Limibacter armeniacum: one gene and its partners. The protein of the gene in region 1 interacts with the protein of each later gene in a pairwise test. Links are inferred from orthologs where the notes say so. Each region holds a gene or a part of one and is shown in the gene's direction. Other genes may lie near its edges.

Region 1 (7,446 bases):
CGATACAAAGCAGCTTTATTGTTTTTACTTTTACTGCTTCTTACCCCATGGATTATGTAAGAGCGAAGACCTAGTGCTTCAGTATATATTCTAACAATGATAGAAGACTCTTTGTACTTGATAGAGCCTAACACAATTCCTTTCGTTTTTATTAGCATCGTTCTACAGTTTGGGTCTGCAATATAGAACTTCAATTATTTTGAACTGAATAGTGAATGGCCCTATTTCAAAATATAGTGAACAAAAAAGGCCTGATGAATTTAATATTCACCAGGCCTATGGGAGTTAATATTTTAAGATCAAAAAGATGAGTTAAAAAAGTAGTTCTGAAAAAATCAGTTTGTTCATTAGTCCAAAAATTCTTTTCCCACTTCAAATATGGGGGAATGAGTTAAAAAATGCAAAAAATGATGAATAAATTTATATAAATGTATCTTATATATAATTCAACCTAGAAAAAAATTGTAGAGTATGGTGACTTGAAGAAGTCTGAGTGAAAATTTATTCGATTTTTTTTCGGTAAATAAAAAGTTGATGGATAGTGCTTTATAAGATTTGAGTGAGAAGTGTTAGGGAAAATGTTTGAATGGTGTTTGGGAATTACAATTTAACCCCTTAATATTGCACTCGCTTTCAGGGATAGAATAGCAAAACAAAAACGGGCGTAGCTCAGCTGGTAGAGCGGCGGTCTCCAAAACCGTAGGTCGTGAGTTCGAATCTTACCGCCCGTGCAACAAGGAATTCCCCGTAGGAAACTACGGGGTTTTTTCTTGCAGTAAACATTGGTTTACTTTAGTGTAAGTAATGGCAAAGGAAGTTAATAGATTGGGTTAAAGGAGATTAACTAAAATAATTTCTAGAACTATTTGATTATCATAGTTAACTTTCTACCTTTGCATCTCGAATTTCAAGTAGATGTGTTTTTTGTAAGAAAAAATACCTATACTTGCTTCGTATACTGTACACGGGCGTAGCTCAGCTGGTAGAGCGGCGGTCTCCAAAACCGTAGGTCGTGAGTTCGAATCTTACCGCCCGTGCATTAGTTTACAGGATATCTGGTTTTTTAACCTGGCATAAGTAGAGGCTTTAGAAACGAAAAGCTTCTTTTTTATGTCCATAAAACTTACACGACACATGAATAAATTTGTTCAATTTCTGAGAGAATCTTATACAGAGATGACAGAGAACGTAACGTGGTCATCTTTTAGTGAATTGCAGCAGAGCTCAATTTTGGTGCTTGTATCTTCCCTGATCTTCGCTTTGGTGATTGGTCTTGCTGATACAGCATTCAATGAAAGCCTGTCAGCTTTTTACAATTCTTTCAAGTTTTAATTTAGTTGCGCCTCCAAAAATAATATAGTCGAATGAGTGGTCTGAATTGGTATGTAGTCAGAGCCGTAAGTGGACAAGAGAAGAAAGTGAAAGAATACCTTGTAAAAGAGGTAGAGAATCAAGGCATGGGTGCCTTTATCACGGATGTGTTTGTCCCAACTGAACGTGTTTACCAAACACGAAAGCAGCGCGATGGCAAAACCAAAAAAGTTGAAGTAGAACGTATCTCACTTCCAGGCTACGTAATTGTTCGTGCTGATTTATCTAATGGTGAGGCATTGCACATGATCAAAAACGTTTCAGGTGTCATAGGCTTTCTGAATGCGGACACAAAAGACCCATCAGTGCTTCCAAAGCCTATGCGAGAGTCTGAGATCAACCGTCTATTAAATATCAATGAGCAGGACGAGGAAGAAGTGAAACACGATGTTTCCTTCGTTGTTGGCGAATCGGTGAAAGTAATGGACGGACCATTCAGCGGTTTCACAGGAACTGTTGAAGAGGTACATGACGAGAAGAAAAAACTGAACGTCATGGTGAAGATCTTCGGGCGTAACGCACCAGTGGAACTTGATTATAAACAAGTAGAAAAAGTAGATTAAGAAAATGGCTAAGCAAATAGCGGGTTATCTGAAGCTACAGATTAAAGGTGGAGCAGCTAATCCTTCGCCTCCTGTAGGTCCTGCGCTGGGTTCTAAGGGTCTGAACATTATGGACTTCTGTAAGCAGTTCAATGCCAGAACTCAGGACAAAGCAGGCAAACTGCTGCCAGTATTGATTACGATCTACGCCGACAAGTCGTTCGACTTCGTAATCAAAACTCCTCCGGCAGCCAACATGCTGATGGAAGCGGCAAAAGCAAAGAAAGGTTCTTCTGCGCCAAACCGTGACAAAGTAGCATCAGTTACTTGGGATCAAGTAAAAGAGATTGCCGAAACTAAAATGCCTGACCTAAACTGCTTTACTGTTGAGTCTGCCATGAGAATGGTAGCAGGTACTGCAAGGTCTATGGGTATCACTGTTTCAGGTCAAGCTCCTTGGGAAGCATAATTTTTCACAAGAAGTATTAAGAAAACATGGCACTGACAAAGAAATATAAAGAAGCCTTGTCTAAATACGACGGCAACAAAGCTTATACCCTTGAGGAGGCTTGCGCGCTTGTGAAAGAGCTGTCTTTCGAGAAATTCGACGCTTCTGTTGATATTGACGTAAGACTGGGTGTAGACCCACGTAAAGCTGACCAAATGGTAAGAGGTGTAGTATCTCTGCCACACGGTGTAGGTAAAGAAGTAAGAGTACTAGCACTAGTTACTCCTGATAAAGAAGAAGAAGCGAAAGCTGCAGGTGCAGATTACGTAGGTCTTGACGACATGATCAAAAAGATCGAAGGCGGATGGACTGACATCGACGTAATCATCACTATGCCAACGGTAATGGCCAAAGTAGGTCGTCTTGGTAGAGTATTGGGTCCTCGTGGTCTGATGCCTAACCCTAAGGCGGGTACTGTAACCCTTGAAGTAGGCAAAGCGGTACAAGAAGTAAAAGCTGGTAAGATTGACTTCAAAGTTGATAAAACTGGTATCATCCACACTTCAACTGGTAAAGTTTCTTTCGAGGCAAACATGCTGAAAGAAAACATTGAAGAGCTGGTAGGTACAATCAACAGACTGAAGCCATCAGCAGCTAAGGGTACTTATTTCAAGAGTATTACGATCTCTTCAACTATGGGCCCTGGTATTAATGTTGACAAAGGTTCAATCCAAGGTATTTAATCATGACTAAACAAGAAAAGTTTGAACTTGTCGAGGAACTGAGCCAAAAGTTAGCTGCAACTGATTACTTCTATATCGTTGATGCTGCATCAATGACCGTTGAAGAAGTAAACAAGTTCAGACAGGCTTGTTTCGACAAGGGTATCGAATACAGAGTAGTTAAAAATAAACTGATCGAGAAAGCCCTGGGTACACTGGAGGCTGACTACAGTGAGTTCACTGATAAAGCTGTACTGAAAGGTATGTCTGGTATCATGTTCTCTCCAGAGTCTGGATCAGCACCTGCTAAAGCTCTGAAGGAATTCAGAAAAGGCATGGGTAAAGATAGACAAATCCCTGTATTGAAGGGTGCGTCAGTTGACTCAGCACTTTACGTAGGTGATAACACCCTTGAAGCACTGACTTCAATCAAATCGAAAGCGGAGCTTATCGGCGACGTTATTGGTTTGCTTCAGTCACCAGCGAAGAACGTTATTTCTGCGCTGTCTTCAAGTGGCCAAACTATCTCTGGCATCCTGAAAACTCTAGAAGAAAGAGGAGAGTAAGGAAGCTCTTAAGTTACCAACTGGTAGCTTAACCCTTAAAGTCTTGCTTTTTGCAAGCACCGGAAGTAGAATGTTACGCTAAGAGTCAATGAGATACCTCTCTGACTTGAGGTTGCTTCCATATATATATTTACACTTATTATTTGGAAAAAAACTTTTAAAAGTCTTTTAAAAATGGCAGATCTGAAACAATTCGCAGAGCAACTGGTAAACCTGACAGTTAAAGAAGTACAAGAACTGGCGGAAATCCTTAAAGAAGAGTATGGTATCGAGCCTGCAGCTGCTGCTGCTCCAGTAATGGTAGCTGGTGCTGCTGACGGTGCTGCTGCTGCTGAGGAGAAAACTGAATTCGACGTAGTTTTGAAATCAGTAGGTGACCAAAAGCTGAAAGTTGTTAAAGCACTGAAAGAAAGCGCTGGTCTTGGACTGAAAGAAGCAAAAGAACTTGCTGACTCTGCTCCAGCTCCAGTAAAAGAAGGTGTTTCTAAAGACGAAGCTGAAGCTCTGAAGAAAGCACTGGAAGAGCAAGGTGCTGTTATCGAACTGAAGTAATTTCTATTTCGATATATACAGAAAGGCAAGCCATTTGGCTTGCCTTTTTTTATGCCCTGATACGAACAAAGTTGTATATTGGCATAACATTAGGCATGTCTATTGCACAAGTCTTGATTCACTAATTACTAATTAAAAAACTTTTTATTATGGCTCCTGAACAAATAGCAGTAATTGCAGTAGCAGCTGTTTTAGGAATATTTATTTTGGTTAAAGTAGCCAAAATGATCATGAAGCTGGTATTGCTGGCATTGGTAGTGGCTGTTGGATACCTAATGTTCCAAGAGTTTGCCCCTACTGAGTTTGAAAAAGCAACCATGAAGATTGAGAAGTCAATTGACAAGGTTGGTGATAAGTTAAAAGACAAGCTAAAGCACTAGTCGAGAAAGAAGGAAGTCAAGGTAATGGCTTCCTTTTTTGTTGATAGAAGCCTAATAAAAGAGATATTTGGTGTTGATAACTACCTCTGAATTTTTAGTAGAAAAAAAGCCACTCCCTAGAGAGTGGCTATATATTTTGTATGGACACAGATGATTAGTATCTGTATTCGTCATTTTTGAATGGACCTTCAACAGGTACACCGATATAGTCAGCCTGTTCTTTAGTCAATACTTCAAGGTCAACACCAACCTTAGCAAGGTGCAGCATTGCAACTTTTTCGTCAAGGTGTTTAGGAAGTGTATAAACCTTGTTTTCGTACTGGTCATTACGCAACCACAGCTCGATTTGAGCAAGTGTTTGGTTAGTGAAAGAGTTAGACATCACAAATGAAGGGTGTCCTGTCGCACAGCCAAGGTTTACCAGACGACCTTCTGCCAATATAATCACATCGTGACCGTTTACAGTGAATTTATCAACCTGAGGCTTGATATTCACTTTAGAGTCGCCGTGGTTTTTGATAAGCCAAGCCATATCGATTTCATTGTCAAAGTGACCGATGTTACAAACGATCGCTTTGTCTTTCATGTTCTCAAAGTGGCGGCCAATGATGATATCCTTGTTACCAGTAGCTGTTACAACAATATCAGCTTCTTTTACAGCATCATCCATTTTCTTTACTTCGTAACCTTCCATGGCAGCCTGAAGCGCACAGATCGGGTCAATTTCAGTAACGATAACTCTAGCACCTGCACCTCTCAGTGAAGCAGCAGAACCTTTACCAACATCACCAAAACCAGCAACTACAGCCACTTTACCAGCAAGCATAACATCAGTAGCACGACGGATACCGTCTACCAATGATTCACGGCAACCATACTTGTTGTCAAACTTGGATTTGGTAACCGAGTCATTAATGTTAATAGCAGGAATTGGAAGTGTTCCTTTTCTTTCTCTTTCGATCAGGCGAAGAACACCAGTAGTTGTCTCTTCAGAGATACCTTTGATGTCTTTTACCAACTCAGGGTAACGGTCAAGTACCATATTAGTAAGGTCACCACCGTCATCAAGGATCATGTTCAAAGGCTTGCCACCTTCAAAAGCGAAAAGCGTTTGTTCGATACACCAGTCAAACTCCTCATCAGTTAATCCTTTCCATGCAAATACAGGAACATTTGCAGCAGCAATAGCAGCAGCAGCATGGTCCTGTGTTGAGAAAATATTACAAGAAGACCAGGTAACTTCAGCTCCCAGATCCACAAGTGTTTCAATCAGTACGGCAGTTTGGATTGTCATGTGCAGACAGCCAGCGATTCTAGCCCCTTTTAGCGGCTGTTCTGCTTTGTATTCTTCTCTGATGGCCATCAGACCTGGCATTTCTGCCTCTGCCAGTTCAATTTCCTTACGTCCCCAGTCAGCTAGGGAAATGTCTTTTACTTTGTATTTCAATGCTGTTTTTTCCACTGTAAAGCAGTTTTTTGTGTGATAAATCAGTGCAAATTTAAAGATAAATCAGAAGATACTATGTCTTGTTGGATATTTGTTAAGACAACATCCAAAATCTAACAGGAAATAGCCTTTGAATGTTTGATTAAGTAGTCTTATTCTCTAGAGGCAATATTCTTTTTGACTTTTTCTATTTCACAACCCATGATGACCAATACTTCTACTTCACCGCCATCTATAGGTTTTTGTGCAAGTAAAACAGGTTTTGAAAGGGCAAGGGTTTCTAACGAACTTCCTCTGGTGATAAAAGAAACACCTTGTGGGGTAGTACTCTCAAAATACTGGATAGCTTCTTTCATCATGCCCAGTTTACATTTTTCAATGGCAGCTGTCCGAGCCATATCCACAGAGTGACTCTTGGCTTTTTCAGCATATAGAAGGAAAGCTGGCTCTGTACGAGTACTGTTTAGTTCAATCATGGAGGCAATTACTTCCCATTGCATGTTGAAAGGAATGGCATCATCCATTTCTATATATCCTTGGTCTGTCAGAATATCAGCAGAAGGAAGGTGGGTGCCATGCGATGTAAACACCATGTTGGTGGCAGTGTCAGTATTTTGATCATATTGTCTGCTTTGACATGAGAACATAACAAGGATAAGTAGTGTTAGCGGTAAAAGGGTATTGGTACACATAGCTTGATAATTTTAATGGTAATGGATCAATAATAGAATGCATAGCTCGTCTTGCGCTCTCAAGGGCTGAGAGTGAAGTTTGAATTTGAGTAGCTAGAATTAATGGTATTGAAACGCAATGAAGTATTACGTGTGTAATATTTTATAGAGATTGTGTCAATATAAGGATTTTAATGAAGAGGTAAACACTTAATTATCAATTAATAATTCCTAAAGAGGCGAATGAATATTTGCTCTATTTGATTAATCAAAGAATAAATTTGACAATATAAATCAAATGTAAATGGCTGTTATGGAAGTACTTTTAAAAGCATATTTACATAATATTAGATAAAGAATGCAGTAGAGGCTTTAATTGTCACATGTAAGTGTTTTTTGCTATGTTATGAGTTATTTTAATTTTCTGTGAAGAAATATAATTATGAAGCGGAAATGTAAATTGTGGCAATAAAGCATTATTTTTGTGTTTAAAATATGAGCATGTTAATATAGCAATGCTCAATTCATTAGGGGTATAAAGAAGTACAAGGGAAGAAGAGGTAGCAGTACCCTAATACGGACGAACCGTTTGACGATTATGCGAGAAGAATATCTGAAAGGAGATAACCACGATATGTCAGATTCGGAAAGGGATGTAGAAAGAGCATTACGCCCCCTTTCTTTTGATGACTTTACTGGACAGAAGCAGATACTTGAAAACCTGAAGATCTTTGTAAGTGCTGCACT
Region 2 (7,630 bases), 660 kb from region 1 along the record:
TCCAAACAGCAAGTTACATCTTTCAATAAATCAATTCATAGAAACGAGAAAAACCTTTGGATTTACTCCAAAGGTTTTTCATTCTTCTGCAAGCTGATATGAAAGTGAATATGCTAATGAGTAATACTGACTACTCTTTTATTTCTGTCGACTTTATATTTGAGTCCCATTGGCACACATACCAACTTCAATGATTTTTCTAGATTATCATTGGCAAAGAAGCCTGTGTACTTTCTTTTTCCTTCTTCTTGCGGACAATCAACTTTAACGTCATACTGTCTCTCAAGTGTACCAAACACATTCTGTAAATGTTCTTGGTCAAAATAAAACGTACCTGTTTGCCAACCCAACACTTTTTCAGCATCATTGTCATAAGGTTCACAAAGCAAGCCATTTTCTAGCAGCTTAGTAGACTTACCTTTACTAAGTACCTGCTGCTCTCCAACACCATCCCCTACTTTTACGGCTACTTTCCCTTCAATACAATCTACTTTGAATTGACCAATTCTTGACAAAACGGAAAATTGCGTACCCAATACTGTTGTTGTACCATTCTCCGTTTCTACATCAAATCGACTTCCTTTTTCCACATCAAAATAGGCTTGTCCGTCTAAGGTGACAATACGGCTATCATCCCAACTGCTTTCATCATAGGAGAGCGTTGTTCCTGCATTAAGCTGAACTTCCGAGCCATCAGGCAATACAACAGAGAGCTGTTCTCCATTACCTGACTCAACTTTTGTCCCCTGATTTGCTAAAACGGTCCAAAAAGCTGCGGCAAGTAAGACAACTGCTGCTGCTACAGATGAAAAGTACGCACGCTGCGTCCACACTACGACACGAGGTCGTGATTTCTTACCATTTTCAAAAAGCTCTTCGTTTGGCTTCTGAACAGTTAAATTATTGCCTTTGACTGTTTGGTTATAATCAGATAGGTCCAATTTTTCGCTAATTTTTAACCATGCCACATCCTTGTTTTGGTTTTCCGGTACATTCAACTGAGCAATCCGCTCAACAGAACGCTCCAATTCGTGAAAAGACTCACCCTCTGTCTCTATGATTTCTTGGAGCTCATTCTTTTCACTTTCGGAAATAGTACCTTCTAACCACCTTCGTATTAAGTCATCAAGGTCGTGTGACATCGCAACATTGATTTATTAGGTACAGTTATAATTATATCTTATAGTCGATTCTTTCTCTAAGTAACTCCAAGGCCTTTCGCATTCGCTTCTCTACTGCCTTTACACTAATTTCAAGCCTTTCAGCTACTTCATTATAGGTCAAGCCTTCGATACGATTCATCAGAAAAACTTCACGACTCTTCTCTGGAATATCTCCAATCGCTTTCTTCAATCGTTGGTCAAACTCTTGCATCTCCATTTCAAAATCAGGACCATTTGACGAATCATTTCCTTGGTAGTTTGACACAAAGTTAAACACGACAGAGCCATGCTTCAAATGATTAATTGCCAAGTTTCCTGTGATGGTATACAGGAGTGTCTTTACAGTCTCCTGCTTGATGTCTTCACGTTTCTCCCAAACTTTTATGAAAGCTTCCTGTGTCAGATCCTCCGCTACATCTATATCTCCCACCTTATAATAGGCGAAGTTACGAATGCTTTCATAATACTGGTCAAAAAGCTGCTTGAAGTTATCCAGCTCCAGTCCAGTAGTACGCTCTTTTGTCATTTCAATATCAGCCAATGTAGTTCAGTATTTTAGGTAAATAACTCCGGATACAAATTACGTTCCGGCCACTCATCACTAAAAAACCAAACCCTATTTTGACTTGATCAGTTCACCAGCCCTACATGTATCCCTTCTTCTATTACAGATCAGAATTTGGCAGTTTCGGATAATTTCATTCGATTATATGCTGCCAAACCACTAAGTACAAAGAACTTCTGTTAATATTAATTCCTTCAAATATTATATATAATTCGTACACTTCCACTTTCGTTTAGAAAGATTCACAACTTAATGGCAATAATTCTAGTGGTACTACTTTTTAACAGATTCTTAATAGAAATGTGGAAATTAATAAAATATAAGAAAAGTTACATTTACTCGTTATTTCATAGTTAATGCAGCATCGTGGTAGGGTAAAGGCAAGTCTGAACTGTATTAATGCTAAATAAGCACCATCATTCACTTTTAGTTCAGTGTTAAATTTTAACATACCAATTCTTTGAGTTGGTTGTGTTTACCTAAATAAAAAGAATAGTTAAGCATGGAGAATAACCACATTAGCGACAAAACAATACAAAGGCTGATGGAAGACCAATTATCTAACGAGGAGATGGACCAACTAAGCAAGTCTGAGGAAGGTCAGCAACTCGTAGACATTTCACAAGCGGCGGGTCAATGGAAAGTTCCTGTAGGTAAAGATCAAGGTGAAGCATGGAATAAACTGTCTCAGCAAATATCTTCCTCCTCAGCGAAGAAAAGTAGCTTCGGTCGCCGTTATATTTTTTTAGCAGCAGGTGCTGTCATTTTATTGGCCACTGCACTTATTTTTTGCCTTTACATGTATATGACTTCTAAATCAGGTGATGGGTTGACGGCATTCAATAATCTAATGCCTGTTCTCAACAATGTGATTGAGACTGTTTCTGATAAGGTATCAGTCTCATAGCTTTTCTCTCCACTTTAGTCAGTTTCTTTATATAGTCCTGTATCTACTTATAGTACTATACTAGTCTTCGTTATGGCAAACTCCTCTTTTCCTATATTTTACGGCTATATTACCATTACTTCTTCCGAATTTTAAATAAATGTGTTTTATTTATTTTTTCGTTGGGAGATAGGCAAAACATGCACGGTGACAATTATTGCCTTTTTTACACTACCTGACTGATAATCAGTTACTTTAAATAAACATTTTACATAAAAGATGCTTAATCTTGTATTGTTTGGCCCTCCGGGTGCAGGAAAAGGCACGCAAAGTGCTAAAATCAAGGAAAAATACAACCTCGTACACCTTTCAACTGGTGACTTGCTTAGGTCTGAAATTAAGGCAGGTACGGAGCTGGGCTTAAAGGCTAAGTCCCTGATGGATCAAGGTCAACTTGTTCCAGACGAAGTTGTAATTGGGATGATCGACTCCAAACTAAAAGAAAATAAAGCTGCTAACGGTTTTATCTTTGATGGTTTCCCTAGAACAGTGGAGCAGGCTAAAGCGTTGGATACGCTGACGGAGCAAAACAATACTTCTATCTCTGGCATGGTGGCTCTTGAGGTAGATGAAGAAGAGCTGACTACTCGAATTCTTGAAAGAGGTAAGACTTCTAACCGTGCTGATGATCAGAACGAAGAGCTGATCAGAAACAGAGTTCAAGAGTATGAGAACAAGACAGCGCCAGTTGCTGATTACTACAAAGCGCAAGACAAATTCAAGTCTGTATATGGAGTTGGCAGCATTGAAGAAATCTTCGACAAACTGTGTTCTGCAATTGACTCATTATAAGTCATCATGGGTTAACTGATAATCAACATTTTGAATTGGTTAGAAGACAACTTGCAGATCAATAAGCATTAACGAAAAAGATTCATTTCTTCGAATGAATTTTTCATATCTTTGCAAACTAAAAGAGGTATTGACTCAATCAATACCTCTTTTTTTCTGAAAATAATTTACAACTTCAGCAGGCTGAATTCTCCTAAGCTTAATATATAAAGGCATTGATGCCTTTGAATAGGTTGGCCGCTGATAACTGGTCACTTGACAATGGCTTCATCCAACTTTATAGATTACGTAAAAATATTTTGCCGCTCCGGTAAAGGTGGTGCAGGTTCTGTACACTTCCGTCGAGAGAAATTTGTACCCAAAGGCGGCCCTGATGGTGGTGACGGTGGTAGAGGTGGTCACATTATTTTGAGAGGTGACAGCAACTACTGGACATTGCTTCACCTCAAGTATACCAAACACATTCATGCTCCTAATGGTAAACCCGGAGGTGGTCATGGAAGTACAGGTGCTGAAGGTGAGGATATAATTATGCCTGTACCTTTGGGAACTGTTGCCAAGGATGCTGAAACAGGTAAGGTATTGTTTGAAATCACTGAGCATGGTGAAGAGAAGCCCCTGATGAAAGGAGGTAGAGGTGGTTTGGGTAATACCAACTTCAAGACTGCTACCAATCAGGCTCCACACTATGCACAACCAGGTGAGCCAAGTGAAGAAGCTTGGATTATCTTGGAATTGAAAGTATTGGCTGATGTAGGCTTGGTAGGTTTCCCTAACGCAGGTAAATCCACACTGCTTTCTGTTATTTCTGCAGCTAAACCAGAAATCGGAGATTATCCTTTTACTACCATGACGCCAAACCTTGGTGTTGTTGCTTATCGTGACTCTAAGTCATTTGTTGTTGCAGATATCCCTGGTATCATTGAAGGTGCTGCGGAAGGTAAAGGATTAGGGACTCGTTTCCTGCGCCACATTGAGCGTAACTCTGTACTCCTATTTATGGTGCCAGCAGATGCCGATGATATTTCTAAAGAATACCAGATTTTGGTAAACGAAATCAAGAAATACAATCCGGAACTGCTCGACAAAAATAGAGTTCTAGCTATCACCAAGTCTGATATGATTGATGATGAACTAGAACAACTATTATTGGAAACTATTCCAAAAAATGTTCCGTATGTCTTTATTTCATCGGTTGTTCAAAAAGGTCTAACAGAACTGAAAGACCTTTTATGGAAAGCAATCCATGATAGAACAGATATCTAAATCAAATAATTAAAAGGCGCAAAGAATATTATTCTTCTGCGCCTTTTACTTTCTCCATTTCTTCCAGTAAAGCCTGCTTCACAATATCAACCTCAACCTGTTTGATACAAGCACAAGCCTTTTTCTGTGTACAGGTATTGCAACCTATATTATCTATCACCAAAAGTTTTATATCCGGATTCAATGGCTGATAATATGGCAACTCAGCAGGAGCCGTAACCATCAGCGTTGACTTTCCAAGCGTCGACGTCCAATGGGCAAGTAAGCTATTGAATGAAATCAGGGTATCTGCATGAACAATTAGATCCATAGCTTCCTGAAGGCTTTCCATTCCTGTCATGTCTTTGACATTCGGCTGCCTGAACAATTCTGGAAGGTATTGTTTCAGTAGATTTCCTTCCCATTCCGAACCAACCACTATAAAATTGAATTGATGTTTTGGTAAGCTCTCCACCAACTCAAGGTACTTTACCAAAGGCCATATTTTATCTTCTCCTTTTGCAAAAGGGTAGAGTACAACATTGTAAAGTGTCTTCTTAATAATACCCCGATATTTCATTCGTGATGAAACCGGTTCTTCCATACCTAACCATTCAAGCTGAACCTTACATTCAAAATCCAACTCAAGTGCTTTGGCAACAAAAGCAAGACTACGCAAAGAGGTTGTCTCTGTTTTGTCTAAAACCAATCTTTTATTGTAATAAAGCCTGTCAGTGACAGAAGATTTCTCACAAATTCTTAATGGAACGGCTGCGTTTTTGGCAGCTTTTGCGATTTGCTTATCTTTATTGAGAAAAATTATTACATCGGGAACAATATCTTTCAGTTCCGCTAACACATTACGCACGGAAACAAACCCGTCCACCAGCTTTGAAGACGCAACCAAAAACCGGCTATGCTCATGTGCTATAAAATATATTTCACAACCCGGAACCTTTTCCTTAAGAAAACCCGCCACCGGTAGGTTCAAAAAAGTATCTCTTTCCGTTCCAGTACTATTGATTACTATCTTTTTCATGTATTTCACTGTAATGATGCTTCGGAGAGTGCAAAATTACTTTTAATTATTTTAAGGTGTTTTGTATATTATTCAACTTACTAAAGGTTCCACCTTATGGAGAAAGATCCTATAAAGCCAGCTTATACGGAGAATGAAAAGATGAGGATCTTTGAATCAGAATTCGTTCCTCATCTAGATTCGATGTACAATTTTGCTTACAAGCTCACGCTCGACGAAGAAGACGCTAAAGACCTCGTGCAGGACACCTACATGAAGGCCTTCCGATTTATTGCCTCTTTCGAACAAGGAACCAATGCCAAGGCATGGCTGTTCCGAATTCTTAAAAATAGCTTCATCAACGACTACCGCAAAAAGAGTAAGCAACCTTCCAAAATCGACTATCAGGAAGTAGAAAGTATCTACAACTCTGACGATGTCGATATGGATATCACCACAGACCTTCGTGTGGAAACCATGCAGAACAGGATAGGGGACGAGGTAACCAACGCCCTTAATTCTCTCGCTGTCGATTTCCGTATTGTCATTATACTTTGTGACCTTGAAGGCTTCACCTATGAGGAAATGTCCAAAATATTGGATATTCCGATTGGTACAGTTAGAAGCCGACTTCACCGCGCCCGTAACTTGCTGAAAGAGAAACTCGCCAAATATGCCAAGAAAATGGGCTACAACGCTGAAGAAGATATGTAAAACTCCAAATTTGTTGTAAGTTTGCGTGCTCTTAACGGAGGCTGAATATTCAGAACCTCAAAAGAGAGCAACTGCACGTCAGGTGTATGTATGGCTTCTCTTCTTTAAAATCATATTCCATTTTCAAAAAAAGGCATCATACAAAACATGGCATCTGGCAAGGTATTTATCTTTTCGGCACCATCAGGTTCGGGCAAAACTACGATTGTACATCATTTACTCAAGAAAAATCCGCACCTCACTTTTTCGATTTCCGCTACCACACGCCAACCTCGCGGGAAAGAAGTTCATGGCAAAGACTATTACTTCCTGAAGCCTGAAGAGTTCAAGGCTAAAATTGATGCTGATGCATTTGTTGAATTCGAACAGGTGTATGAAGGTCTTTACTACGGTACACTCAAGTCTGAGATTGAAAGAATTTGGGCTGAAGGCAAACACGTAGTACTGGATGTAGACGTTCAAGGGGGAGTCAACCTGAAAAAATATTTTGGTGACAAGGCGCTTGCTGTATTCATCCAGCCTCCAAGTATTGAAGAACTTGAAAACAGGCTACGTTGCCGTCAGACAGACACAGAAGAAAGTATTCAGGAAAGGGTCAGCAAAGCTGCCTCTGAGATGGAATACTCATGTCAGTTTGATACAATCTTGATCAATGATACACTGGAGCATGCTTTTGAAGAAGCAGAAAGATTGGTTCAGGAAAAAATAGACAACTAGACCAAAAATATTGCAACAGCTTATATCCCCATTACAGCAAGACTGTGATGGGGATTGTTGTTTTCAGTGAAAAATACTATTTCCTTTCTAATCCTATTGATCTTCGTATAACTTTGTAATGAACAGAATGCTTTTATCTAAGAAATTACATTCATGAGAATTGGTTTATTTTTCGGCTCATTCAATCCCATCCATGTAGGGCATCTCATTATTGCCAATACCATTGCAGAAAGTGGAGAAGTTGACGAAGTGTGGTTTGTGGTATCACCACAAAACCCTTTCAAGAAAAAGAAAACATTGCTGCATGAGTTTGACCGCTACGATATGGTTCAGCAGGCTATCGTTGAAAATCCCAAACTCCGTGTAACTGATGTTGAATTCAAGATGCCAAAACCGAGCTACACTATCGACACGCTAGCCTACCTGTCAGATAAGTATCCTAAACACAAGTTCAAGGTAATTGTAGGAGA
Region 3 (9,515 bases), on another replicon or contig:
TTTGTAGTAAGAGAGTCATTTATTGATGTTTAGGTGCCCTAATGTACATATTGGTACATATAGCAGCGCAACATCTTCTTAGAATATTCAAATATTAGGTTGGAAGAGTAAATATTATTATCGTTATTTGAAATTGATTAAATAGTAATTGATTCCTTCGAAAGAGGGCTAACAATAAAGATTAAATTAATTTGACACTAGAAATACAGAAAACCTGACCCTATTGGGGTCAGGCTTTTTTTGTGATTAATATCTAGGTTCGACTACTAAAAATGATTGAATCTTATAGCAATGAAAGAAGAAAAAATCAAGAAAATTGCGGGGGAAGAAGTAAAGAAGATAAAGCGTCTGTTGACGTTGGGTGCCATCGATCGAAACTTGGTAACCTTTGATCTTTTTATGGAAGGCGTAATTGAAGATTTTAATATCCCTAAAGACCAGCATGAATTGCTTGAAAGCGAATTAAGGAACGCAATGAAAGTTCATAACCTCAAGCTGTTGGAAAACAACTAGATCAGGTTTTTAGAAGCTTTTTGAACAACTGTTAAAGAGAGGTGATTCATTTGGAATAGGTTTTTTTGACAAAAAAATATTTCATTTTATTCAATAAATTGAATGATTTAAAGTTTAAAAAGTGGAGTATTGTAATTCAAATACCTGCTGATTGAAACTGCTTTCAGTATAGGATACCTGTCCTTGATTACAGGTTCAAGTATTCGTGAAACTAACAATAACAAACATGAAGAAATTTTTTAGAAGGTTGTTCGGAAGCCGTTATGAAGTGGTTTTCCGTATGTACCACGTAATTCCAGGAATGCCCGTTAAGCCAACTGAGAAACGCTTTTCATTTGAGAAAGGTGAGAAAGAGGAAGCTGAGGATTTCTTTTCAAAGGTGGTTACTTCTACCAATGAGCATAGAGTAGCGCCATCAGAAGTTGTTCTTTTTAAAGCTGGTAAAGCTTTCAGAACTGAAACTTTTGGCCCAGTTGAAGAGATCAAAAAAGACTTTGTTGCATAAATGAAAAGCCGGGAATTGACCTCCCGGCTTTTTTATTATTAATTTTCCAATTGAATGACACCACAGCCTATGCGATCACCTGCTGCTCCAGATGGCTGAGACTTCATATCATCAGCCTTGGCATGGATGATTACAGCCTTGCCGATAATATCCTTTTTGGCATCATCACCACCTATTGCCCATTTATCGGTTTCAAAAGAAAGTGTACCTTTTCCGTCTTCGCTAATTTCAAGGTTTCCAATATCTCCCATATGGAATTCGCCATGTCCCCATTCACCATGAGGTTCTTCAGTGGGATTCCAATGTCCTCCTGCTGATTTTCCGTCATCAGAGCTGCAATCCCCTTTTTCATGGAGGTGGATGGCGTGTACACCTGGCGCGACATTGCTGACTTCAACTTCCATTTTGACTTTACCACCTTCTTCAGTAAATGTGACCGTACCTGTCAAGTTACTGCCACTTTTGGCATCAAGTTGTGCCATCGCCTTTTTTGAGATAGTAGTTGTAGCTCCCTCATCCATCACTTCTTTAGCGTCTTTCATGTCGTCGCCATCATGATCTCCATGGGCATGAGAGTTATCTTGCTCTTGAGCGGGTTTATTACAACCTACAAATAGGAGTGCAGTAACAATCGCTATTGAGATATTTTTCATCATTAAATTATTTTGAGTTACAGAAATTAGAATTGTAAATGATTATTGAAGGAAGGTATTTGGAGAACTGTCGGTAGTTCACTGGTTGGAGCGGTATATTAAAGTGAATAATTGGGAGAGAGTAGGGCATTAATAAAGGTTTGAATAAGGTTCGTTAATGGCTTCTAAAAAGCCTCTGTTAACCTAAAATAAATACCATAATCTTTTCTTCCAACTCCTACGTCTAATCCTGCATTGATATTTCTGTCAGGAATCATTAGGTACCTGATTCCAACACCGCCACCAGGGAGCAGAGGACTCCAATTGTCATCTTCACTTTCTTTGTCATAAGCCATTGCCAGACCGAAAAAAGCTACTCCTCCCCATTTACCCTTGATTTTTTGGCGGTATTCTGCTTGTGTCGTATAAACCTGATTACCTCTGTACCGACCTTCACTGTAACCTCTGATATCATTTCTTCCAACTACTTTCTGACCTTCAAATGGAACATCGCCCAAGCCGGTATAAGCAGTTACTCTCCACGCCAAGGTAGTCATGTCATTTAATGGTTGGTAACTGTTGGCTTCGATGTACAGGGTATTATATTCGAGGTCGCTCCCGATCCACTTTTGGTAAAAGCTGAATCTGGAGTTAATGAAAAATCCTTTTGAAGCATTGTATTGACTGTTTCTGGTGTCATAGGAAAGTGGAATGCCCCAAGCCACAATGTTCTTTGCACTATCTGTTGAGCTCATTCCTTCTCCTTGATAGTCGAACTCTGTATTGAGTTTTTGAGATTGAAATAACAGCCCACTATAAAACTTTCCGAGTACTCTTTTTTGTATTGAAGCAAACATAAATCTGGAAGTAGTGGTATAATCTACATAATCGGGGGTAGGGAGAAACTCATCTTCATAATACTGGAAGTTGATATTACCAGTTCCAACTGCCCAAATGACCCTCCAATTATCATTATTGAGGTAAAGTCTTTGGAATAGTAGTGTGATCCAAGAGTCATTAGTTGTATAGAAACCAACTAATCCCATTGTTGAAGGAGGAGACTTTAGGTTTTTTTCAGGATTGATTTTGAAGAAAGCCATCAGGTTTACACCCAGCTTGACCCCCATTTGTGTGTTGTAGCCTACTAGCGGGATACCTGCTATACTGATATTCTTTTGAGAAGTTGAATCGGTTTGTGCTATTGCTGGGAATCCAAAAAGTAAGATTAAAAACAGGGTAAAGAGTTGTTTTTTCATAATTAGGAAATGCGGTTTGAAAGGAATGGAGTGGTATAGGTGATAATTCTTAAATCAATTCTAAACTATTTTCGTTCAGGTGTTTAAACACTATCTGTCGTTTGCTGCTTGAATCCCTTTCTATATTTATGAAATCCTACCTAACAATTTCTTATTTTTGTGCTTTTACAAATAGGATATTTTTAAGCTGAATCAGCGATGTGGTTGATTCAGATTGTCACAGAAATCTGTAACACTAGATGGCATACCTGATATACGATACCGAGACCACCGGTTTACCGAAGGACTTCAATGCACCAATCACAGACCTTGAGAACTGGCCACGAGTTGTCCAGCTAGCATGGCAGCTGCATGATGACCACGGTAAGCTGTTGAATGCTCAGAACTATCTGATCAAGCCGGATGGTTTTACCATTCCATTTAATGCAACCAAAGTTCACGGGATTACAACCCAACGTGCGGCTGAAGAGGGGCATGACCTGAAATTTGTCTTGGAAGAGTTTGCCAAGGACTTGGCATTCACTGACCGTCAAATTGGTCACAACCTTAACTTTGACGTGAATGTGATGGGGGCTGAATATATCAGAGTTGGTATTGAAGAGCCTCCTGTTATGGAAGTGGACATCATTGATACAATGAAGTCCTCTACAGATTTCTGTGCATTGCAAGGAGGTCGAGGCGGACGCTTTAAGCCTCCGACCTTGACGGAACTGCATACCAAGCTCTTTGGTAAGCCGTTTGATGCTGCTCATGATGCAGCATTTGACGTTGAAGCAACCGCTCGCTGTTTCTTCGGTCTGATAGCTAAAGGTGTTGTTACCCCAATTAATGAAGTCCCTACAGCAGAGGTGGTGTATGAACCGCCAGTGTTGGATGACTCTAACTTTGTTCAAAGAAAAGAGAAGAAGTCTACAAAGGGTCGTGGTAACATCAGTAAGGAGGAAGGTTTAGCCAGACTGAAAGACACTCCTTTTACCCATTTGCATGTTCATTCTCAGTTTTCCATTCTTCAAGCTACTTGTGAGATTGGCACAATGGTAAATAGGGCTAAAGAAATGGGAATGCCTGCTGTTGCTCTGACAGATATGGGTAACATGTATGCCGCTTTTCATTTTGTGAGGGATGCACTGAAAGAAGGTATCAAACCGATTGTAGGGTGTGAGTTTTTCCTGACTGAGGATAGAACCAAGCAGAAATTTACGAAAGATAATCCTGATAGAAGGTCACAGCCTGTCTTTTTGGCTAAACATAAGGAAGGTTATCACAACCTGGCTAAGATGGCTTCCGAAGCTTTTATATCAGGGATGTATGCAGGTTATCCCCGAATTGATAAGGAAGTAGTAGTGGCCCATAAAGATGGTTTGATTGCTACGACCGGAGGTTTGGGTTCTCCTGTCAATAACCTGATTCTGAATGTAGGTGAGGAGCAAGCCGAACAGGAATTTGTTTGGTGGCTGGAGCAGTTTCAGGATGATTTCTACATTCAGTTGATGCGTCATGGTTTAGAAGAAGAAGACCACGTAAACGAGGTGTTGCTAGGTTTTGCTGAAAAATATGATGTGAAATATTTTGCAGCCAACAATGCCTTTTACATGGACAAGGATGGAGCTGATGCCCATGACATTCTGCTTTGTGTAAAAGATGGAGAAAAGAAGTCAACGCCAATTGGTAGAGGGCGTGGCTATCGTTTTGGTTTCCCAAATGATGAGTTTTACTTCAAGTCTCCTGATGAAATGAAGGAGCTTTTCTTCGATTTGCCTGAAGCGATTGAGACTACCAATGAGATAATTGATAAGATTGAGGAATATAAGTTGGCAAGGGATGTACTCTTGCCTGCCTTTAAGATACCAGAAGAATTTGTTGATCCTCGTGACGCTGAAGATGGCGGGAAAAGAGGTGAGAACCTTTACCTCAGACATTTGACCTATATCGGTGCGAAAAAGAGGTATGGAACGATTACACCGGATATTCGGGAACGTCTGGACTTTGAGTTGATGATTATTGAGAAGACGGGGTACCCTGGTTACTTCTTGATTGTACAAGACTTTACCTCACAGGCGAGAGAAATGGGTGTTTCGGTAGGGCCGGGTCGTGGTTCGGCAGCAGGAGCTGCAGTAACTTACTGTATTGGAATTACCAATGTTGACCCGATCAAATATGACCTCCTGTTTGAGAGATTCCTAAACCCTGACCGTGTATCCCTGCCCGATATTGATATTGACTTTGACGATGAAGGTCGTCAGAAGATTATCAACTGGGTAGTTGATAAATATGGATATAAGCAAGTGTCTCATATCATTACTTATGGTACGATGGCAGCCAAGTCTTCTATTCGAGATACGGCAAGGGTAATGGACCTGCCTCTAATGGATGCGGACCGTATTGCCAAGTTGGTTCCCGATATCAAGCTGGGTAAGCTTTTCAAAATGGATGAAGATACCATGAAACAAAAGCTGAATTCAGAACAGATCGAGATGGCCAATGCCTTAAAGGCAATATCCCGTCAGGATGACTTGGAAGGCAATGTGCTGAACACTGCCCGTGTATTGGAAGGTTCGGTTAGGAATACGGGTATCCATGCCTGTGGTATTATCATTACACCAGATGATATTACCAAGTTTATTCCGGTTTCTACAGCGAGGGATGCAGACCTGCTTGTAACGCAGTTTGACAACTCTGTGGTAGAAAGTGCGGGTATGCTGAAGATGGACTTCTTGGGATTGAAAACCCTTACCGTCATTAAGGATGCAGTAAGACTGATCAAGAAGCTGCATGGTATTGAGATAGACCCTGATGATATTCCATTGGATGACCGCAAGACTTATGAGCTTTATCAGCGAGGTGAAACAAACGGTACGTTCCAGTTTGAGTCTCCTGGTATGCAGAAGCACCTTCGTGCACTGAAGCCCGATAAGTTTGGTGACCTTATTGCGATGAACGCCTTGTACCGTCCGGGTCCATTGGAATATATTCCAAACTTTATTGCCCGTAAGCACGGAGATGAGGAAATCCAGTATGACCTTCCGGAAATGGAAGAGTACCTAGCGGAAACCTACGGTATTACAGTCTACCAAGAGCAGGTAATGCTCCTGTCCCAAAGCTTGGCTGGTTTTACCAAGGGTGAAGCCGATATGCTGCGTAAGGCAATGGGTAAGAAGATCTTCGCCTTGCTGGAGCAATTGAAGCCGAAATTTATTGATCAGGCTCACGAGCGCAATGGTTTTCCAAAGGACAAGCTGGAGAAAATTTGGAAAGACTGGGAAGCATTTGCAGCCTATGCCTTTAACAAGTCCCACTCAACGTGTTATTCAGTAGTAGCCTTCCATACTGGTTACTTAAAAGCCAACTATCCGGCTGAATATATGGCATCCGTGTTGACCAACAACATGAATGACATCAAGAAGGTGACATTCTTTATGGAAGAGTGTTCTCGTCTTGGTGTGCCTGTATTGGGACCTGATGTCAACGAATCAGAGTATAAGTTTACTGTAAATGAAGAAGGTGCGATTCGTTTTGGTATGGGTGCCATCAAGGGTGTAGGGGAAGGGCCCATCAATGCCATTATAAAAGAGCGAGAAGAAAACGGTTTATATAAAGATATCTATGACTTTGTAGAGCGTGTCAACCTGAAATCGGTTAACAAGAAGGCGATGGAAGGATTGGCTTATGGTGGAGGATTTGACTGCTTTAATGAAATACACCGTGCACAGTTTTTCTTTAAGCCAGATGGAGAAGCCACTAACGGTATTGAGAAGTTACTTCGATATGGTAACGCCCATCAGGCAGAGAAGCTTTCAGCACAAACCAGTCTGTTTGGAGCAGGAAGTGGTATGGAAATGCCAAAACCTAGGATTCCTGACTGTGAGAAGTGGAGTAAACTGGTCGAACTTCGCCATGAGAAAGACGTGGTTGGTTTCTTTATTTCCGGTCACCCACTCGATATGTATCGTATGGAATTGGAGAACTTCTGTATTCCATTGAAGGATATCGAACAACACAAAAATCAGGAAATAAAGGTTGGTGGTATGATTTCTTCTGTTCGAATCTTGGAAAGTAAGAACGGAAACAAGTTTGGCATTCTCTCATTGGAAGATTATGACCGAAACGAAGAGATGGCCATGTTTGGCGAAGCTTTTAACAAGCACCGTCATTTCCTGAACGAGGGTGACTTTGTTTGTATTCAAGGTAAAGTAAGGGAGAGTTACCGTAATCCGGGACAATGGGAGTTTTCTCCATCAACAATCATGTTACTATCAGATGTGAAAGAAAAATTCTGTAAGGGGATAGACCTTTCCATTGATGTAAATGCCTTGAATGACAAGATGATTATGGAATTGGTTCATATTATAGAAAATAACCAAGGAAATTGCGAAATGAAGATGGAAGTAGTGGCTAGGGAAGAAAAGCTTGTAGTCAATCTGCTTTCAAGAAAATATAAGGTAGATCCTTCTTCAGAGATGGTAAAACAATTAGAGCTGATGGAAGGGTTGGAGTACAGGATCTATTAGTGTAAGCGTTGATTCTCTTACATATAAAAAGCCATTGAATAGCAATTATTCAATGGCTTTATTTTTATTCGAAGATATTACTTATTTCTCGAATGCCTTTTCGAATTTCCTTTTTTCTTAGGAGGTCTAGTCCCTTCAGGTTGTCTGGAGGTTCTGTCTATCGGCTTTCGTTTACCATGCGTTTTTTTCTTGGAATTGGTTGGGTTGCTGATTGTCGTTCCGCCAACCAGTTTTTCTTCCAAGTCTTTTCTCTTCAAGTGGCGCAATGTAGACCTGATCTCTTTCTGTCTTTCTGGCTTGTACCAGAAGAAGAACTGATGTTGAGCTTGCTTCTCATTAGCAGACTTGGCTGTAAAGACAGGTTTTAGTGTATATGGGTGGACTCCAGCATAATAGATAACCGTAGCTACTGTCATAGGAGTAGGAGTAAAGTCCTGCACCTGCTCAAGCTTAAAGCCCATGTCCTTGGTCTCTGCAGCTAGGTTAGCCATATCCACTTCTTCACAACCAGGGTGACTGGAAATAAAGTATGGAATCAGCTGCTGATTCATTCCATTTTTCTGATTGATCTTGTCAAACTTCTTCTTGAATGAGTGGAAGTGTTTGAAAGATGGCTTACGCATAATACGTAAGGTCGCATCAGAAGTATGTTCTGGAGCAACTTTCAATCTACCTGAAACGTGGCGAGTGATAATCTGTTCCATGTACTCGTCAATGCTTTCATCAGCCAGCTTGTTATATTCCTTCACCAGCATGTCATATCGGATACCACTACCAACAAACGCCTTCTTGATCTTAGGGTGTTCGTCCACTTTACGAAGCAGATCAATCATTGGTTTGTGGCTTGTGTCAAGGTTATGGCAGATTACTGGGTGAATACAAGAAGGACTGACACAACGGTCACAGATTTCCTGTACTTTTCCTTTCATCTTGTACATATTGGCAGACGGACCACCAAGGTCACTGATATACCCTTTGAAGTCAGGCATATCTACTACCTGCTCAACTTCCTTCATAATGGACTCTTCCGTACGGCTGGCAATAAACTTACCTTGGTGAGCCGAAATTGTACAGAAAGAGCAACCTCCAAAACACCCACGGTGCATATTGACAGAGAACTTAATCATTTCCCATGCAGGTATGACACCTCGCTTATTGTATTTAGGGTGAGGGAGTCTTGTATATGCCAAATCAAACGACTGGTCCATTTCTTCCTCCGTCATGGTTTGGTAAGGAGGGTTGATGATCAGGTGCTGATCTCGAATAGGTTGTACAAGTCGACGTGCTTGCAGTTTATTCGATTCCTGCTCTACGTGCTTAAAGTTAGCAGCATAAGCAAGTTTATCTCTTAGACACTTTTCATGTGAATTAAGTGTCAGGGTTTCCCATGCCTTGTGCTTAGGAAGTTCCTCTGAACGAGGACGCATAATGGATGTCTGAGGAATGGTATCCATTGAAGATACTGGAGCCCCTTTTTTCATCAGGTCAATAATCTGACGTAAAGGCTGCTCACCCATTCCGTAAACCAAAAGGTCTGCTCCACTGCTGAATAATACAGATGGTAGCAACTGGTCTTGCCAGTAATCATAATGTGTTACCCTTCTGAGGGAAGCTTCAATACCACCAATAACAACTGGGACATCAGGATATAACTCCTTCAGGATCTTTGTGTAAACGGTTGTGGCATAGTCAGGACGGAAGCCAGCTTCACCATTGGGTGTATAAGCATCATTGGAACGCTTTCTTTTATTGGCTGTATAATGGTTAACCATAGGGTCCATACAACCACCTGTTACTCCAAAAAACAGTTTGGGTTTACCAAACTTCTTAAAATCACGTAAGTCGTCCCTCCAGTTCGGCTGAGGGATAATACCAACTCTTAGACCTTCCGATTCAATGATTCTACCGATTACAGCAGGACCAAAGGCTGGGTGGTCAACATATGCATCGCCCGAAACCAAGATTACATCCAACTCATCCCATCCTCGGAGTTCCACTTCTTTCTTGGTGATTGGTAGCCAATCAGTAACTGGGCGTTCCCTTTTTATCATGTCTTCTTATGAGAATTTGTGTTTATATGCAGCTTCTGATAATTGTCATA

The links. Proteins that work in one complex are often made in the same cells at the same time.
Region 2: the proteins of rplL (region 1) and obgE interact in binary tests that used the Escherichia coli proteins (3 or more experiments, as listed by UniProt). The link is inferred for Limibacter armeniacum from one-to-one orthologs.
Region 3: the proteins of rplL (region 1) and dnaE interact in binary tests that used the Escherichia coli proteins (3 or more experiments, as listed by UniProt). The link is inferred for Limibacter armeniacum from one-to-one orthologs.

Annotation. Positions count from the first base shown.
Region 1 is NZ_JBAJNO010000009.1:1,895,722-1,903,167, reverse strand. The notes cover bases 2,743-5,512. They hold rplL (50S ribosomal protein L7/L12), read left to right. Parts: upstream 2,743-3,823; coding sequence 3,824-4,201; downstream 4,202-5,512. Other genes in these bases: ahcY (adenosylhomocysteinase), read right to left, coding at 4,736-5,512; V6R21_RS25755 (hypothetical protein), read left to right, coding at 4,351-4,581; rplJ (50S ribosomal protein L10), read left to right, coding at 3,107-3,649; rplA (50S ribosomal protein L1), read left to right, coding at 2,743-3,104. In the rest of the region: DNA repair protein RecO, read right to left, coding at 1-158; preprotein translocase subunit SecE, read left to right, coding at 1,135-1,332; transcription termination/antitermination protein NusG, read left to right, coding at 1,365-1,934; rplK (50S ribosomal protein L11), read left to right, coding at 1,939-2,382; more of rplA, read left to right, coding at 2,409-2,742; more of ahcY, read right to left, coding at 5,513-6,043; V6R21_RS25745 (hypothetical protein), read right to left, coding at 6,181-6,720; Holliday junction branch migration DNA helicase RuvB, read left to right, coding at 7,298-7,446. UniProt on the Escherichia coli protein: The binding site for several of the GTPase factors involved in protein synthesis (IF-2, EF-Tu, EF-G and RF3). Is thus essential for accurate translation.
Region 2 is NZ_JBAJNO010000009.1:2,554,376-2,562,005, forward strand. What follows is about bases 2,776-5,729. They hold obgE (GTPase ObgE), read left to right. Parts: upstream 2,776-3,727; coding sequence 3,728-4,732; downstream 4,733-5,729. Other genes in these bases: V6R21_RS28445 (adenylate kinase), read left to right, coding at 2,894-3,466; V6R21_RS28455 (glycosyltransferase family 9 protein), read right to left, coding at 4,761-5,729. Outside these bases: V6R21_RS28430 (FecR family protein), read right to left, coding at 114-1,142; V6R21_RS28435 (RNA polymerase sigma factor), read right to left, coding at 1,174-1,704; V6R21_RS28440 (hypothetical protein), read left to right, coding at 2,273-2,635; more of V6R21_RS28455, read right to left, coding at 5,730-5,750; V6R21_RS28460 (sigma-70 family RNA polymerase sigma factor), read left to right, coding at 5,847-6,443; gmk (guanylate kinase), read left to right, coding at 6,591-7,160; nadD (nicotinate (nicotinamide) nucleotide adenylyltransferase), read left to right, coding at 7,314-7,630. UniProt on the Escherichia coli protein: An essential GTPase which binds GTP, GDP and possibly (p)ppGpp with moderate affinity, with high nucleotide exchange rates and a fairly low GTP hydrolysis rate.
Region 3 is NZ_JBAJNO010000008.1:2,242,497-2,252,011, forward strand. What follows is about bases 2,776-7,614. They hold dnaE (DNA polymerase III subunit alpha), read left to right. Parts: upstream 2,776-3,145; coding sequence 3,146-7,414; downstream 7,415-7,614. Other genes in these bases: V6R21_RS15180 (BamA/TamA family outer membrane protein), read right to left, coding at 2,776-2,906; V6R21_RS15190 (YgiQ family radical SAM protein), read right to left, coding at 7,492-7,614. In the rest of the region: V6R21_RS15165 (hypothetical protein), read left to right, coding at 292-513; V6R21_RS15170 (hypothetical protein), read left to right, coding at 740-1,018; V6R21_RS15175 (superoxide dismutase family protein), read right to left, coding at 1,057-1,671; more of V6R21_RS15180, read right to left, coding at 1,836-2,775; more of V6R21_RS15190, read right to left, coding at 7,615-9,465. UniProt on the Escherichia coli protein: DNA polymerase III is a complex, multichain enzyme responsible for most of the replicative synthesis in bacteria. This DNA polymerase also exhibits 3' to 5' exonuclease activity. The alpha chain is the DNA polymerase catalytic subunit.